4 regions of the Methylobacterium sp. XJLW genome follow, and region 1 is predicted to be linked to each of the others. Evidence: predicted binding sites of a transcription regulator. Region 1 holds the regulator's gene; each other region holds the start of a gene.

Region 1 (4,210 bases):
CCGGTGGGCAAGGCCGAGCCGGACCCGGCCAACGCCGCACTGTTCGCGCACGCCCGGGCTGCCCTGCCCGCGCCGGCGCTCTGGCCCCTGCGCCTGTCGAGCCAGGGCGACACGCTGCAGCTCGATTTCGCCGCGACCGGCCTGAAGCCCGAATCCATCCGGAACGCCGCCTATTTCCCCTATGCCGAGACGGCGATCGACAACGCCGCCGCGCAGGTGATGACCGTCGACGAGACCGGTCTGCATCTGACCATCGCGCGCAGCAGCCCGACCGATCCTGTGCCCGCGGCCCTGCCCGGCGTCCTGACGATCGACGAGGTCGGCATGGACGGCACCCGCCGCCTCGCCTTCGCGTATGGTGACGAGCCGGTGCTTCCTGCCGTCGCGGCTGCGTCGAGCGCGCCGAATCCGGCCGGAGCCCCGCCGGCCGCCGCCGAGTTCGACGCGCTGACCCTCGCGACCGCCGCGGCCTTCGCCTTTTTGGGCGGCCTGATCCTAAACCTGATGCCCTGCGTCTTCCCGGTGCTGTCCATCAAGGTGCTGAGCCTCGTGCGGCATGCCGGCGAGGGCCCGGCGCGGCTGCGGCTGCACGGCCTCGCCTACACGGCCGGCGTGCTGGCGAGCTTCCTCGGCCTCGCATCCCTGCTGATCGCCCTGAAGGGCGGTGGGGCCGCGATCGGCTGGGGCTTCCAGCTGCAATCGCCCGCCATGGTCGCAGCCCTCGCCTATCTGCTGTTCGCTATGGGCCTGAGCCTGTCCGGAGTGGTCCATGTCGGCGGCCGGCTCGCCGGCCTCGGAGACGGCCTGACCCGGCGTGCCGGCCTGAGCGGCTCGTTCTTCACGGGTGTGCTGGCGACCCTGGTGGCGACCCCCTGCACGGCGCCGTTCATGGGCTCGGCGGTGGGCTTCGCGCTGACGCAGAGTGCCGGTGTCGCGCTCGCCGTCTTCGCGAGCCTCGGCCTCGGCCTCGCCCTGCCCTTCCTGGTGCTGACCCTCTGGCCGCCGGCCCTGCGGGCGCTGCCGCGGCCGGGCGCCTGGATGGAGACCCTCAAACAGGTCCTGGCCTTCCCGGTCTACGCCACCGTGGCCTGGCTGATCTGGGTTCTGGCGCAGCAGGTCGATCCGCGTGGGCTGCTGGCGGCGCTGATCGGCCTCGTCCTGGTGGGCTTCGCCGCCTGGGCCTGGGAACACGGCCGCGCCGCCGCGCCCGGGGCGGGCCGGGTCGCGCGGGTCGCTGCGGCCCTCGCGCTAATCGCCGTGTCGGCCCTCGCCGTGACCCTTCCGCGGGACCGCGCCGCGCCGTCGGCGCAGGCCGCCGCCGACGGGGTCGAGCCCTTCACTCAAGCGCGTCTCGACGCCCTGGTGGACGCGCACCGCCCCGTCTTCGTGGACATGACCGCCGCGTGGTGCATCACCTGCGCGGTGAACGAGGCGACCTCGCTCAACACCAAGGCCGTGCGGGCCGCGATGGCCGAGCGCGGCGTGACCTACATGAAGGGCGACTGGACCAACCAGAATCCCGAGATCACCCGTCTGCTGGAGAAGCACGGGCGCAGCGGCGTGCCGCTCTACCTCCTCTATACCGGAACCGGAGCGCCTCAGGTGCTTCCGCAGATCCTCACCGAGGGGACGGTTCTGGCGGCGCTCGACGCCGTGCCGGTCGCGTCCGGCCGGAGCGCGGCGCTGACCCGCTGAATCTGCGCGAGGCCCGGGGGGCCGCCGGGCCTCGCAGCATCCGCCGGCCTCGAACGTCCCTGGCTCCCTTCGCTGCAAGCGGGCGGGCGGCGCGGCCGACCGGCCTCCGGCCCGGAACCCTTTGTCCCGGAACGCTTCGCGCCCCTCTCAAGCGTCGAGCGAGAACGTCTCGTCGAAGGCGTAGCCCGAGCCGCGGACCGTACGGATCGGGTCGGCTTGGCGCGGGCCGTTCAGTGCCTTGCGCAGCCGCCCGACATGGACGTCGACCGTGCGCTCGTCGATGTAGACGTCGTGTCCCCAGACCCCGTCGAGGAGCTGCTCGCGGGAGAAGACCCGGCCCGGCGCCAGCATCAGGAATTCCAGCAGACGGAACTCTGTGGGGCCGAGATGCAGCTCCTCGCCGCCGCGGCGGACGCGATGGCCGGTGCGGTCGAGTTCGAGGTCGCCCGCCGCCAGCCGGTCCGAGACATGGGCGGGCTTGGCCCGGCGGAGCAGCGCGCGGATCCGGGCAAGCAGTTCCGGGACGGAGAACGGCTTGACGATGTAGTCGTCGGCGCCCGTCCCGAGACCGCGGATCCGGTCGCCCTCCTCGCCCCGGGCGGTGAGCATGATCACGGGCAGCCGCTCGGTCTCCCGGCGCGCCCGGATCCGCCGGCACAGCTCGATGCCCGACAGGCCGGGCAGCATCCAGTCGAGCAGGACGAGATCGGGGATCCGCTCCGCCAGGAGCAGCTCCGCGTCGTCGCCGCGAGCCGCGGAATCCACCAGAAAGCCCTCGGCTTCCAGATTGTAGCGCAGCAGCGTGGTCAGCGCCTCCTCGTCCTCGACGATCAGGACTTGCATGCTCACGTTCGAAGATCCGTTCACGAAGCGGCGCCATACGGCCTGCAGGCGCGCCGACGCTCCTTTGAGCCGGCGGGCAGGCGGAGGGTGCAGGAGGCGCCGCTCAGCCTCAACCCGCACGCTCCGATTCTCGGGCGGCGCCCCACAGGAGCGCGCGCAGGCCGACGCCTGGACCGGGGGCGGCCCGCTTACGGAGCCGGCACCCCGTCCACGGTCGCATAGTTCGACGCATCGTTCTTCGGCCGGTCGCCCGCCAGGGCCTCGCCCGTGGCGAGATAATGGATCGTCTCGGCGATGTTGGTGGTGTGGTCGCCGATCCGCTCGACGTTCTTGGCGCAGAACAGAAGATGCGTGCAGAACGAGATGTTGCGCGGATCCTCCATCATGTAGGTCAGGAGCTCGCGGAACAGCGAATTGTACAGGGCGTCGATCTCGCCGTCCCGCTCCCAGACATCGTGGGCTGCCTGGACGTCGCGGCTCGCATAGGCGTCGAGAACGTCCTTGAGCTGGCCCTCCGCGAGGTCGCTCATGTGGCGCACGCCGAGAACGATCTTCTGGGCCGGCGCCTGATCGGAGATCGCCACCACCCGCTTGGCGACGTTCTTGGCGAGGTCGCCGATCCGCTCGAGGTCGCCGGAGACGCGGATCGCCGAGATCGTCTCACGCAGATCGATCGCCAGGGGCTGACGCCGGGCGATCAACAGCACCGCGCGCTCCTCGATGTCCCGCTGCAGGGCGTCGAGGCGCTTGTCGGCGACGATCACCGCCTGGGCGAGCGTGTCGTCCCGGCGCACGAGGGCGTCCGTCGCCTCCGCGGTCATCTTCTCGGCCACGCCGCCCATCTCCGAGATCGAGCGACGCAGGTTCTCCAGGTCGGTGTCGTAGGAGGTGACGATATGGCCGGGCATGGCGAATCCTTCGATGGGTCCCGGGGGCGGCGCTCCGGGGAGGCCCTCGGGGACCCGCCGGCCCTCCGCGGATGCGGCGACCGGACGACCTTCCCCGAGACCGGAGCGTTCAGGCAGACTAGCCGAACCGGCCGGTGATGTAGTCCTGGGTGCGGCGTTCCGTCGGGTTCATGAACATCCGGTTGGTCGGACCGAACTCGATCAGCTGGCCCAGATACATGAAGGCGGTGAACTGCGAGATGCGCGCCGCCTGCTGCATGTTGTGGGTGACGATCACGATGGTGAACTCGTCGCGCAACTGCTCGATCAGCTCCTCGATGCGGCCGGTGGAGATCGGGTCGAGGGCCGAGGTCGGCTCGTCGAACAGGATCACCTCTGGGCGCTGCGCCACCGTGCGGGCGATGCACAGGCGCTGCTGCTGGCCGCCCGACAGGCCCGTGCCCTGCTGCTTGAGCTTGTCCTTCACCTCGTCCCAGAGGGCGGCCTTGCGCAGGGAGGCCTCGATCCGGCCGTCGAGTTCGGATTTCGGCAGCTTCTCGTAGAGGCGCAGGCCGAAGGCGACGTTGTCATAGATCGACATCGGGAACGGCGTCGGCTTCTGGAACACCATGCCGATGCGCGAGCGCAGCTCGTTCAGGTCGATGGAGGGGCTGAGGATGTTCTCGCCGTCCAGGAGGATCTCGCCCTCGGCCCGCTGCTCCGGATAGAGGCTGTAGATCCGGTTGAAGCAGCGCAGCAGGGTGGACTTGCCGCAGCCCGAGGGC
Region 2 (4,210 bases), 2.0 Mb from region 1:
ACTGACCCTTCTCGTCGTTCACGGCCGTGACGCGCAGGTTCAGGGTCTCGGGTCCGACCTTGATCTTGGTGGAGTGCGGCAGCCGGCTCGCATCCGCCAGCATGGTGCGCTGGTGGCTCGGATTCTTGTGGAAGATGTCGAACGACCGGCCGAGCATCTCGTCGACTTTCACCGGCAGATGCTGGTCGATCGTCCCGAGGGTCCGGCGCGAGGTGGCGTTCATATAGTCGATCTTGAAATCGTTCTTGAGGTCGGCCGTCATGACGGCCACCGGAACGTTGTCGATCATGGTCAGGAGCCGGTTGATCTCCTTCTTCTTGGCGGAGATGTCCGAGGCGAACTTGACCACCTTCACGGGCCGGCCACGGGCGTCGAGGACGGGATTGTATGTCGCCTCCAGCCAGACCGAGTTGCCGTCCTTGTCCAGGCGGAGGAACTCGCCGGTGACGTACTGGCCGACCTTCAGCTTGTCCCAGAATTCCGTATACTCCGCGGTCTCGGCATAAGCCCTATCCACGAAGAGACGGTGGTGCCGGTTCTGAATATCCGGCAGATCATACTTCATCAGCTTCAAGAAATTCTTGTTCGCATGGACGACGTTTCCGTCCATCGAAAACTCGATGATCGCGAGCGAACGATCCAGGGCATCGATCTTGGCCTGGGCTTCGTTGAAAGTCGTACGGTTGAACATTTCGACACTCGCATTCCTCGCCCGCGGGTATCGCATCGCAGCGTTAATGAACTCTTTCTTGCTGCGTTATGCTGGTCTCCGTTTGGCGGCAGGCAATCGAAGACTTTTGATCGCGATGACGGAGTGCCTTCGAGGTCGGGGTAGATGATTTCCGCGCCACTAACACTTGGCGAGACGCTTTTTGTGCTGTTAAAACGGTCTGAATATCAGAACCAACCGCGCATTCGAAAGTATACTATAGGCGCTATGGCGCTGAAAAGGATCAGGCCGAGCGCGTAGGGATAGCCGAGAGTCCAGTCCAGCTCCGGCATGTGCTTGAAGTTCATGCCGTAGATCGACGCGATCAAGGTTGGCGGGACGCCGACCACCGAGACGACGGTGAGCACCCGGAAGACGTTGTTCTGCTCGATGGTGATGAGGCCGAGGGCCGCGTCGAGCAGGAACTGCACGTTCTCAGCGAGGCGCGTCTCGAACTCGTCGAGGGATTCGATGTCCCGCTTGATCGTCTCGAAGCGCGCGTCCTCCGGCAGGCCGATGCCGTCGCAGGCTGCGGCGACGAACGGCACGATCCGTTCGAGCCCGAGCAGACTGGCGCGGATCTTCCCCAGGACCTTTCCGCGGTTGCTGATGCCCCGCAGAATCCGGCGCAGGGCGAGGTCGCGGCGCCGGGGCGGCGGGCTCTCCAGGCGCCGCCGCTCGGCACCGCGGACGTCGAAGTCGAAGATCCGGGTCGAGAGCGTGTCGAGTTCCGATCCCATGTCCTCCAGGGCGTCCGCGAGGCTGTCGACCAGCTCCTCCAGGACGACGAGGAAGATCTCGCTCGGGGTCGTGCTGCCATCGCCCTCCGCGATGCGCTTCGCGGAGGAGTCGAAGGCGCGCAGGTCGTGAAAGCGGATCGTGACGAAGTGGTCCTTGGTCAGCAGGAAGCCCAGCGGCTTCACCTGCGACGCGCTCTGCTCGAAGGTGATCATCGGCGTCGAGAGCGACAGGCCGCCCTTCACCCGGCGCAGGCGACTCGACGTCTCGACCTCCGACAGCGCCGCCCGGGACGGCACGCGCAGACCGGTCGCCGCCTCGACCGCTTTGGCTTCCTCCGGGCTCGGGTCGTTCAGGTCGAGCCATACCGTATGGCGCGCGATCGGGCTGCCGGGTTGCAACGCCACCGGGCCTTCGGGTCCGTGCAGGCTCAACATGACGGCGCATTATCCATGGGGCGAGAAGGAAGGCCGCCGGCGCGTCATCGCACCGTCGCGCGGGGGTGCGACAGCCTTGACTCGGAACCGCAGCGAGCCTATCTCGCCGCCGTCTTTGGCACTCGCCGAGACAGAGTGCTAACAGTCGAGTTCGCGAGCGGTCCCGCCGGCCGCATCAACGCCAACTCCAGACCTGAAGCAAGAGGGCAGCTCATGAAGTTCCGTCCGCTGCACGACCGCGTGGTCGTCCGTCGCATCGAGAGCGAGGAGAAGACCAAGGGCGGCATCATCATCCCGGACACCGCCAAGGAGAAGCCGCAGGAAGGCGAGATCGTCGCCGTCGGTCCCGGCGCCCGCGACGAGCAGGGCCGCGTCAACCCGCTCGACGTCAAGGCCGGCGACCGCGTCCTGTTCGGCAAGTGGTCCGGCACCGAGGTCAAGATCGACGGTCAGGACCTCCTGATCATGAAGGAATCCGACATCATGGGCGTCGTCGCCGTCTGATCGGATCACCTCTCACCGCCCTTTGAGACTTTCCATAGTCTTGGGGCGCAACCCAACCAGATAAGAGGCACACAATGGCAGCGAAAGACGTTCGTTTCTCCGCCGACGCCCGCGACAAGATGCTGCGCGGCGTCGACATCCTCGCAGACGCGGTGAAGGTGACGCTCGGCCCGAAGGGCCGCAACGTCGTGATCGAGAAGAGCTTCGGCGCCCCGCGCATCACCAAGGACGGCGTCACCGTCGCCAAGGAGATCGAGCTCGCCGACCGCTTCGAGAACATGGGCGCCCAGATGGTGCGCGAAGTGGCCTCGAAGACCAACGACATCGCGGGTGACGGCACCACCACCGCGACCGTGCTGGCCCAGGCCATCGTCCGCGAGGGCGCCAAGTACGTCGCCGCCGGCATCAACCCGATGGACCTGAAGCGCGGCATCGACCTCGCCACCCAGGCTGCGGTGAAGGACATCATCGCCCGCGCCAAGAAGGTCTCGACCTCCGACGAGGTCGCCCAGGTCGGCACGATCTCCGCCAACGGCGACAAGGAGATCGGCGAGATGATCGCCCACGCCATGCAGAAGGTGGGCAACGAGGGCGTCATCACGGTCGAGGAGGCCAAGACCGCCGAGACCGAGCTCGACGTCGTCGAAGGCATGCAGTTCGACCGCGGCTACCTGTCCCCGTACTTCATCACGAATGCGGAGAAGATGGTCGCCGAGCTCGAGGATCCCTACATCCTCATCCACGAGAAGAAGCTCTCCTCGCTCCAGGCGATGCTGCCGGTGCTCGAGGCCGTGGTCCAGACCGGCAAGCCGCTCCTGATCATCGCCGAGGACATCGAGGGTGAGGCGCTCGCCACGCTCGTCGTCAACAAGCTCCGCGGCGGCCTGAAGGTCGCGGCCGTGAAGGCGCCGGGCTTCGGTGACCGCCGCAAGGCGATGCTCGAGGACATCGCGATCCTGACCAAGGGCCAGATGATCGCCGAGGACCTCGGCATCAAGCTCGAGAACGTGACGCTCCCGATGCTCGGCCGCGCCAAGCGCGTGCGGATCGAGAAGGAGAACACCACGATCATCGACGGCGTCGGCGAGAAGGCCGACATCGAGGGCCGGATCAGCCAGATCAAGGCGCAGATCGAGGAGACCACCTCGGACTACGACCGCGAGAAGCTCCAAGAGCGTCTGGCCAAGCTCGCGGGCGGCGTCGCGGTGATCCGCGTCGGCGGCGCGACCGAGGTCGAGGTCAAGGAGAAGAAGGACCGCGTCGACGACGCCCTCAACGCCACCCGCGCGGCGGTCGAGGAAGGCATCGTCCCCGGCGGCGGCACCGCGCTCCTGCGCGCCAAGAAGGCGGTCGCTGCCCTGAAGTCCGACATTCCGGACGTCCAGGCCGGCATCAAGATCGTCCTCAAGGCTCTCGAGGCCCCGATCCGCCAGATCGCCCAGAACGCGGGCGTCGAGGGCTCGATCGTGGTCGGCAAGATCACCGACAAGGCGGACTCCGAGACCTACGGCTTCAACGCCCAGACCGAAGAGTACGTCGACATGATCCAGGCCGGCATCGTCGACCCGGCCAAGGTGGTGCGCACCGCCCTGCAGGACGCGGCCTCGGTCGCCGGCCTGCTGGTGACCACCGAGGCGATGGTCGCCGACGCCCCGAAGAAGGACAGCCCTGCTCCGGCGATGCCGGGCGGCGGCATGGGCGGCATGGACTTCTAAGTCCACGCCACCGCGCATGACGGAGGAAGGGGGTCGCCGAGAGGCGGCCCCTTTTCTTTTGGCGCTGCCGTGGCTGCTCGGCGCGCGCGGCGGAGTCTGGTCGGGCT
Region 3 (4,210 bases), 1.4 Mb from region 1:
CAGCATTCGGAACCGACCACGCTGTGGTGGAAGCGGTGGGATGTGGCGAAGGTATGGCTCGACGGTTCCGGGACGCCGCAGGCGGGCTTCCGACCGCCATGCGACGATGCAGGTGTGCCTTCGAAGCCTCAGGAACCGGCCGGGACGGGCCCGAGGCGGGTCACGTGACCCATCTTCCGGCCGGGACGCGCCTCGCCCTTGCCGTAGAGGTGCAGATGGGCGCCGGGCTCGGCCAGCAGGGCGTGCCAGTCGTCGGCCTGGGCGCCGATCAGGTTGCGCATCTCCACCGGCAGGCCGCCGACCCGGCCCGGATCGCCCAGCGGCCAACCGCAGACGGCCCGCACGTGCTGGGCGAATTGCGAGGTCAGTGCCCCCTCGCTGGTCCAGTGGCCGGAATTGTGGACCCGGGGCGCGATCTCGTTGACCACGAGCCGCTCCGCCCCGTCCTCGCGGACGAGGAACATCTCGACGGCGAGGACGCCGACATAGTCGAGGGCGTCGGCGATCCGCCGGGCGATCTCGAGGGCGATGCGGCCCGTCTCCGGGGCCACGCCCGGGGCCGGCACCCGCGTCAGAGCGAGGATGTGATCGCGGTGCTCGTTCTCGCACAGGTCGTAGGCCGCGAAGCTGCCGTCGCGCCCGCGGGCGCCCACCACGGAGACCTCACGCTCGAACGGCACGAAGCCCTCCAGGATCAGCGGCGCGCCGCCGAACTCGGCGAACAGGGCGTTGCGGTCGCCCTCGGCCCGCTCGCGGAGCATGCGCTGCCCCTTGCCGTCGTAGCCGAAGCGGCGGGTCTTGAGCACCGCCGGCAGGCCGATCACCTCGATCGCCCGGTCGAGATCGTCGGGCGTGTCCACCGCCCGGAACGGCGCCGTCGGGATGCCCAGCCCGTTGATGAATTCCTTCTCGGAGAGGCGGTCCTGCGTGGTCGAGAGCGCCCGCGCGTTCGGGTGCAGGGCGGCGTGCCGGGCCAGGATGTCGGCCGTGGCGTGCGGGATATTCTCGAACTCGTAGGTCACGACATCGACGCTGCGCGCGAAGGCGGCCAGCGCCTCGGCATCGTCGTAGGCCGCGCAGGTGGTCCGGGCGGCCACGTCGAAGGCGGGGCTGTCCGCGTCGGGGGCGTAGACGTGCGCCTTGAGGCCGTAATCGGCCGCCGCCAGCGCGATCATGCGCCCGAGTTGGCCTCCACCGACGATGCCGAGGGTGGAGCCGGGGCCGAGGATCTTGTCCGTCACGCGTTCTCTTCCGTCACCGGCCGTTCGGCCACCGAGGCGGTCTGGGCCGCGCGCCACGCCTCCAGGCGCTCCGCCAGATCCGGATCGGAGAGCGCCAGGACGGCGGCGGCGAGCAGGGCCGCGTTGATGGCCCCGGCCCGGCCGATCGCCAGGGTCCCCACCGGGATGCCCGCCGGCATCTGGACGATCGAGAGGAGGCTGTCCTGGCCAGACAGGGCCTTGGATTCCACCGGGACGCCGAAGACCGGCAGGCGGGTCATCGCGGCCGCCATGCCGGGCAGGTGCGCGGCGCCGCCCGCCCCCGCGATCACGACCTTGAGGCCGGCCGCGACCGCGCCTTTGGCGAAGGCCACGAGCCGGTCCGGCGTGCGGTGGGCCGACACGATGCGCGCGTCGTAGGGTACGCCGAGGGCATCGAGCGTCTCGGCGGCATGCCGCATGGTCGCCCAGTCGGACTGGCTGCCCATGATGATCGCGACCGGAGGCGACGCCATCGTTGATCCCGGAAAAAGAGGGCGCTTACAGGCGGTGCGGGCCCGCGGCAAGGCGCGGCCCGAAGACGTCCACCGGCATCAGGCGATGATGTCCGGCGTGAGCGCGTCCTCGATGTGGAAGATGCGGTCACGCAGGGTGAGCTTGCGCTTCTTCAGACGCTGGATCTGGAGCTGGTCGCCAGCCACGCTGCGCTCCAGCGCCTCGATGGCACCGTCGAGATCCCGGTGCTCCTCGCGCAGCCGCGCCAGTTCGCCCAGGAGGTCCGACTGCGCACTCTCACCCGCCTCGTCCGCCATCGTCACCTGAGGACCCGAAGACCGTTCATGGCCCGAGAGCATGCGTCACGCTCCGGCGCCGGACAAGACGGCGCGGTAAGCAATCATCAGACTTAGCAGCAGAAAACGCTTCGACAGGTCCGGCATCTTGTGCCAATCTCGGTGTGTCGAAACGATGACAGGAGATTCGGCTCATGTCGCTGCAGACGCATCTGAACCAACTCGCCCGGAAGCACGAAGCCCTCGAGCGTGAGATTCAGGAAGCGATCCACAGGCCTTCGGCGAACGACCTTCACATCGCCGAGATGAAGCGACGGAAACTCCTTCTCAAGGACGAGATCAACAGGCTGCAGGCGAACGGCAATACGCTGCACTGAGCCCCTGATCCGTCCGCACGGATAGCAAAAACGGCACGACAGCTGCCGCCGCATCGGGAGACCGGTGCGGCGGTTTTGCGTTCTGCGACCGCTCGTTTGGAGAAACGGCCGCCTGGGGATCGCCGATCCGGGCGGGCGTCGTGCTCTCGCGGATGTGACCCCGGAGCCTTGGCGACGGGGCGCCTGCCGCGCCCGCACGCCCGGGGATCGAAACAGACGACCCGCGACCTCCCGGCAGATGCGTTTCCCGCCGGCCACGCCGAGGCGCCCGGCTTCGAAGCAGCCGATCCGGGATGCATCCGGCGAACGCGTCACGGATCACCCCGATCGCGCGAGCGAAGGTGCGCGGCGGTTCCGGCGACCCACAACCGGCCTCGCACCCGCGGAAGAATGCGCTACTCTGGGCCCCGCCGCCGGAGAGCGGCCCGCGAGGAAACGCCGAACCGATGACGAGAGCCAGCCTGCCGGGCCGCTACCCGGACATCTACGACTCGGCCCGCCGCGAACCGGAGGCGTTCTGGCTCGGCGCGGCGCAGGCGCTCGACTGGGCGGACGTCCCGCAGCGGGCCTTCGCGCCGGATTCCGGCCCCTACGGCCGCTGGTTTCCGGACGGCACCCTGAACGCCTGCCACAATGCCGTGGACCGTCACGCCGACGGAGCGCGGGCGGATCAGGTGGCGATCCGCTACGATTCGCCCGTCACCGGGACCAAGCGCAGCATCACCTACCGCGCGTTGCGCGACGAGGTGGCGGTACTGGCCGCCGTCCTCGCCGGCCTCGGCGTCGGCAAGGGCGACCGGGTGATCCTCTACATGCCGATGGTGCCCGAGGCCCTGTTCGGCATGCTGGCCTGCGCACGGCTCGGCGCGGTGCATTCGGTCGTGTTCGGCGGCTTCGCGGCCAACGAGCTGGCGGTGCGGATCGAGGACGCGGCGCCGAAGGTGGTGCTCGCCGCCTCCTGCGGGATCGAGCCGAACCGCGTGGTCGCCTACAAGCCGCTCCTCGACGCGGCGATCGCGGCCTCGCGCCACAAGCCGGAAGCCTGCCTGATCCTGCAGCGCCCGCAGGCCGCCGCGACGCTCATGCCGGAGCGGGACCGCGACTGGGCCGAGACCGTGGCGGCCGCCCGTGCGGCGGGGCAGCGGGCGGCCTGCGTGCCGGTCGCCGCCACCGACCCGCTCTACATCCTCTACACCTCCGGGACGACCGGGAAGCCCAAGGGCGTGGTCCGCGATACCGGCGGCTACCTCGTCGCCCTCGCGTGGTCGATGCCGAATCTCTACGGCGTCCAGCCCGGCGAGACCTATTTCTGCGCCTCCGACATCGGCTGGGTCGTCGGGCACTCCTACATCGTCTACGCGCCGCTCCTGCACGGCTGCACCACGGTCCTGTACGAGGGCAAGCCGGTGGGCACGCCGGATGCCGGCGCATTCTGGCGGGTCGTCGCCGAGTACGGGGTCGTGTGCCTGTTCACCGCGCCGACGGCGCTGCGGGCCATCAAGAAGGAGGATTCCGCCGGCGCCCGGATCGCCGATTACGACCTCTCCGCCTTCCGCAGCCTGTTCCTCGCGGGCGAGCGCGCCGATCCCGATTCGGTCGCCTGGGCCGAGCGGGTGCTGAACCGGCCGGTGATCGACCATTGGTGGCAGACCGAGACCGGCTGGCCGATCGCCGGCAACCCGATGGGTCTCGGCCTCCTGCCGGTGAAGCACGGCAGCACCTGCGTGCCGATGCCGGGCTACCGGGTCGAGGTGCTGGACGAGGGCGGCAAACCGGTCCCGGCCGGAACCATGGGCACCATCGCGATCCGCCTGCCCCTGCC
Region 4 (4,210 bases), 1.5 Mb from region 1:
CCTCGCGCACGAAGAACGCGGTCTCGTAGGCGGTGGACACGGTGCCGGCATGGATGTCGCCGGCCAGCGCCCGGAAGCCGGCATCGGCCTCGGCCGTGGTGAAGGCGACCGCCGCGTCGAAGAGCCGGCCCGGGCCGGCCGCCTGGACGGCGTTGGCCGCCGCCATGCCGTTGCGGCTGGTGGCTGACGCGGCGAACGGCACGTCGTTGCGGGTGAGGGTCAGGTCGACCGCGTCGGTCCGGTAGCGCAGGCCCGGGCTGAGGAAGGCGAGGTTCGCCGTCACGCCGGCGAACTGGCCCGAGACGCCGCCGGCGGCGGAGAGGATCGTGTAGGTGGTGCGCGGATTGTAGGCGCCCGAGGCGGCCAGCACCTGGACGGTGCCGCCCGACAGGGTGGCGCTGCCGGTGGCGGCGATGCGGTCGGCCTGTCCGGCGGCGTTGGCCTCGACCCGGTAGGTCGAGCCGGCCGCGAAGGCGGCATTGCCGGCGACGGTGAGCGTGCCGATGGAGTTGCCCGGCGCAACCGTGCCCCCCGAGAGCGCGCCGATCCCGCCCACCGTGCCGGAGCCGCCGAGCAGGCCGCCGGCGCCCACGAAGACAGTCCCCGCGATGGTGCCGTTGGCGTAGAGCGCGCCGCCCTGTCCGATGCCGACATCGATGCCGAGGCGGTCGGTGGCGTCCATGCGCAGGGTGCCGGTGACGTTCCCGAAATACCCGGCGGCCGCATAGAGGTCGAGGCGGCTCCAATAGCTCAGGGGGCTGCCGTAGAAGGCGGCCAGCGCGTTGGTCTCGGTGTTGACCAGGATCTGGTTGATCGTGCTGGTGGCGAGCTGGCCGTAGAGGCCGCCGGTGGGCGCGAGGGTCCGCGCGGCGGCGGTCGATCCGCCGTAGAGCGGCGCGAGCAGGATCGAGGCGTCCGGCCCGCCGGCGGGAGCCGCCTCGCGGGGCGCCTGGGCGAAGCTGAGGGTCGGCAGGCCGTAGGTGAGGCGTTGCTGGTAGGCAGCCTGGTTACCGGCCGACGGCACGTAGGGATTCCCGGCCGCGTTGGCGGCGCTGCCCGCGCAGGCGGCGACGGTGTTGCCGCACTGGGCGGCGAGGTAGGCCTGCAGCTGGCTCTGGGCCGCCACGAACTGGGCGGGCAGGTTGATCGCCGTGCCAGTCACCGCGGCGTTGTTGATATAGGCCGGGTTGGTGAAGGCCTGGGCGAGGTCGTAGGTGGCGAGCGCCCGTCCGCCGATGATGTCCAGGGGGTAGTGCACGCCCAGGACGATGCGGCTGTTGGCGTAGTCGGCCGCCCGGGCCAGCATGCTCTGGTATTGCTGCGGCACCAGCATCGCGAGCAGGATGCCGTCGGTGAACGCGTAGGTGGTGTGCCCGCTCGGAAAGGACGGGTTCGTGGCGATGCCGTTGAGCGCGGTCGGGTCGAAGGTGTTGAACCGGGCCGGCGCCGCCTGGACGGGCCGCGAGGAACCGTAGACATCCTGGCCGGCTTGCGTGTTGGTCACGCCGTAGGCGAGGTCGTAGACGCTGTTGGTCGTGTTCGGCAGCCCGTTGGCGGTGGGCAGGCTGTAGCCCGCCGGCGCCACGGCCGGCACCGCCACGTAGTTGGCCGGGGTCACGCTCGGATTGTTGGCCGCGCCGTTGGCATAGTAGTTCTTGGCGACGCCCAGGTTGTTGCCTGTGAAACCGTAGGCACCGGCCAGCAGATTGACCACGCTGCCCAGGGGTCCGCTCGCGCCCTGCTCGACCCCGCGCTGGTAGATCGGGCCGAGTTGGGCACCCAGGCCGCCGACGAGCTGTTGCGGAACGATGCCGTTGATCGGCGTCTGGGCCGGCAGGCCGCCCGCGAGATTTGCAGCCACGCCGTATGTCCCGAGCCCGGCCGAGGACAGGTCGTTGCGCGCCGAGCCCAGCAGGTTCTTGTCGCTGATCGCGAGCTGCTGCTGGGCGAGCCCCGCGGCGGTGTTGATCGCGATCGACTGCGCCAGGTTGAGCTGCAGCGTCTGCTGACCGGTCGCCGTCGTGTTGAGCGTCAGGTACGGCGCCAGCAGATTGAGGACATTGACGTCCGAAGCGGTCGTGTTGGCCGTCTGTGCCTGCGCGCCCGGTCCGAAGGCAGCGACCGCCAACGCCACGATCGAGACGCCATATCGAAATGTCATGCCAACCCCCAAAGCGCGCGGCGATTCAGCCTGCGAGCCGGAGATTTAGCGAACTCTACGCGCTCGCCTTCGTCATAATCCAGTCACAAATCTAAAAGCTTACATTTGTATCCTGCCAGCAACAGGATCAAAACTTTGCCGGCGCAAATCATATCATGACTCATCTTCGTCTTAACCTTGTAGCGCGTGCCGTCATGACATGAGGATCGGGGCGATGGCCGTCCGTCATCGCAACGGGCCCGGCACAGACCGCCCATCCTCGGCGGCCCGAACACTGGGACGGCCCGGACACTGGGGACGGGACGAAATCCCGCAAATCGCTTCGGCCGGATGCCGTTGCGCGAGGCTGGACGCGGGATCGACGTCACCCGACCGTCACGGGCACATTTTAATCCCGGCTCACCATCACGAATGATTCCGCGCGAGGGTTCATGTCCGATTCCGCCGTGGCGCCGTCGGGGGCGGTCGCAGGCCGGCAGGTAGGGGGCCCGCGCCTCGACCACGGACTGCATCTCGGCGGGGTGGTCGCCTTCCTCCTCGTGCTGGTGGCGGGCCTCGGCTACGCGGTGCTGAGCCTGATCGCGGACATGAACGCCGTCGGCGAGGCGCCCCTCGCCTACGGCGCCTTCGCGCTGCTCGGCCTCGCCTTGCTGATCGCCCTCGCCTTCGAGTTCGTGAACGGCTTCCACGACACCGCCAATGCGGTCGCCACGGTGATCTACACCCACTCGATGCCGCCGCTCGTCGCGGTGATCTGGTCGGGCGTCTTCAACTTCCTCGGCGTGATGCTCTCCTCGGGCGCCGTGGCCTACGCCATCGTGACGCTGCTGCCGGTGGAGCTGATCCTCAATGTCGGCTCGCATGCGGGCTACGCGATGATCTTCGCGCTGCTGCTGGCGGCGATCCTCTGGAACCTCGGAACCTGGGCGTTCGGGCTGCCTAATTCCTCGTCCCACGCGCTGATCGGCTCGGTGCTCGGCGTCGGCCTCGCCAACCAGTTGATGAACGGCGGCGACGGCACCGCGGGCGTCGACTGGAGCCAGGCCCTCAACGTCTTCAAGGCGCTGCTGTTCTCGCCGGTCTGCGGCTTCGTGCTGGCGGCGCTGCTGCTGCTCGCCCTGAAATTCGCGGTGCGCCGCAAGGATCTCTACGCGGCGCCGAAGGGCGAAGCGCCGCCGCCCCTGTGGATCCGCGGCCTGCTGATCCTCACCTGCACGCTGGTCTCGTTCTTCCACGGCGGCAACGACGGGCAGAAGGGCATGGGCCTGATCATGCTGATCCTGATCGGCGCCGCCCCCACTGCCTACGCGCTCAACCGCACCATGGCGGACGACACGACGCCCGCCTTCGTGCAGGCTTCGACGGCGGCGGGCGCGGTGTTCTCCGCCCGGGCGCCCGGCGCGGAGGTGCCGGACGCCGCCGCCGCGCGCCGGACCGTGACGGAAGCGCTGAAGACCAAGGACCTGAACGCGCCGCCCGTCTACGCCGCGCTGGCGGCGCTCGCGAACGACATTGCCGCCAGCGTGAAGAATTACGGCGCGATCCGCACGGTGCCGGCCGCCCAGACCCAGAACCTGCGCAGCGACATGTACCTCGCCGCCGACGCGGTGCGCGTGCTGCCGGGCTCCGGGGCCGATCTCTCGGAGGCCGACAAGGCGACCCTCAAGCGCTACGCGGGCCTGCTCAACGACGGCACGCGCTACATCCCGGGCTGGGTCAAGGTCTGCGTCGCCCTCGCCCTCGGCCTCGGCACCATGGTCGGCTGGAAACGCATCGTCGTCACGGTGGGCGAGAAGATCGGCAAGACCCACCTGACCTACGCGCAGGGTGCCTCGGCGGAGATCGTCGCGGCCGGCACGATCGGGCTGGCCGAACTCTACGGCCTGCCGGTCTCGACCACCCACATCCTGTCATCCGGTGTCGCCGGGACGATGGCGGCCAACGGCTCGGGCCTGCAGATGGCCACCGTGCGCAACATGGCACTCGCCTGGATCCTGACCCTGCCGGCGGCGATCACCCTCGCGGCCGTGCTGTTCTACCTCCTGCGCC

The links. Region 1 encodes PhoB, which activates phosphate uptake and scavenging genes when phosphate is short. Its sites were predicted from a motif close to TGTCATNNANCTGTCAT; they were not measured.
Region 2: a site for PhoB is predicted at 1,927-1,943, ahead of A3862_RS28815 (CorA family divalent cation transporter). Genes of this name have one in related genera too.
Region 3: a site for PhoB is predicted at 2,176-2,192, ahead of A3862_RS25750 (YdcH family protein). Genes of this name have one in related genera too.
Region 4: a site for PhoB is predicted at 2,524-2,540, ahead of A3862_RS12365 (inorganic phosphate transporter). Genes of this name have one in related genera too.

What each region holds. Positions count from the first base shown of each region.
Region 1 covers NZ_CP016429.1:4,196,040-4,200,249, reverse strand. Annotated here, with positions in the region: gene A3862_RS19460 (protein-disulfide reductase DsbD family protein) at 1-1,695, shown strand, start outside; gene phoB (phosphate regulon transcriptional regulator PhoB) at 1,843-2,538, opposite strand; gene phoU (phosphate signaling complex protein PhoU) at 2,727-3,446, opposite strand; gene pstB (phosphate ABC transporter ATP-binding protein PstB) at 3,565-4,210, opposite strand, start outside.
Region 2 covers NZ_CP016429.1:6,210,331-6,214,540, forward strand. Annotated here, with positions in the region: gene A3862_RS28810 (methyl-accepting chemotaxis protein) at 1-691, opposite strand, end outside; gene A3862_RS28815 (CorA family divalent cation transporter) at 898-1,884, opposite strand; gene groES (co-chaperone GroES) at 2,098-2,388, shown strand; gene groL (chaperonin GroEL) at 2,463-4,103, shown strand; gene A3862_RS28830 (hypothetical protein) at 4,210-4,210, opposite strand, start outside.
Region 3 covers NZ_CP016429.1:5,592,565-5,596,774, reverse strand. Annotated here, with positions in the region: gene A3862_RS25765 (5-(carboxyamino)imidazole ribonucleotide synthase) at 129-1,241, opposite strand; gene purE (5-(carboxyamino)imidazole ribonucleotide mutase) at 1,238-1,735, opposite strand; gene A3862_RS25755 (YdcH family protein) at 1,814-2,074, opposite strand; gene A3862_RS25750 (YdcH family protein) at 2,206-2,388, shown strand; gene A3862_RS25745 (propionyl-CoA synthetase) at 2,835-4,210, shown strand, end outside.
Region 4 covers NZ_CP016429.1:2,661,226-2,665,435, reverse strand. Annotated here, with positions in the region: partial or broken gene A3862_RS32060 (autotransporter domain-containing protein) at 1,274-2,161, opposite strand; gene A3862_RS12365 (inorganic phosphate transporter) at 2,593-4,210, shown strand, end outside.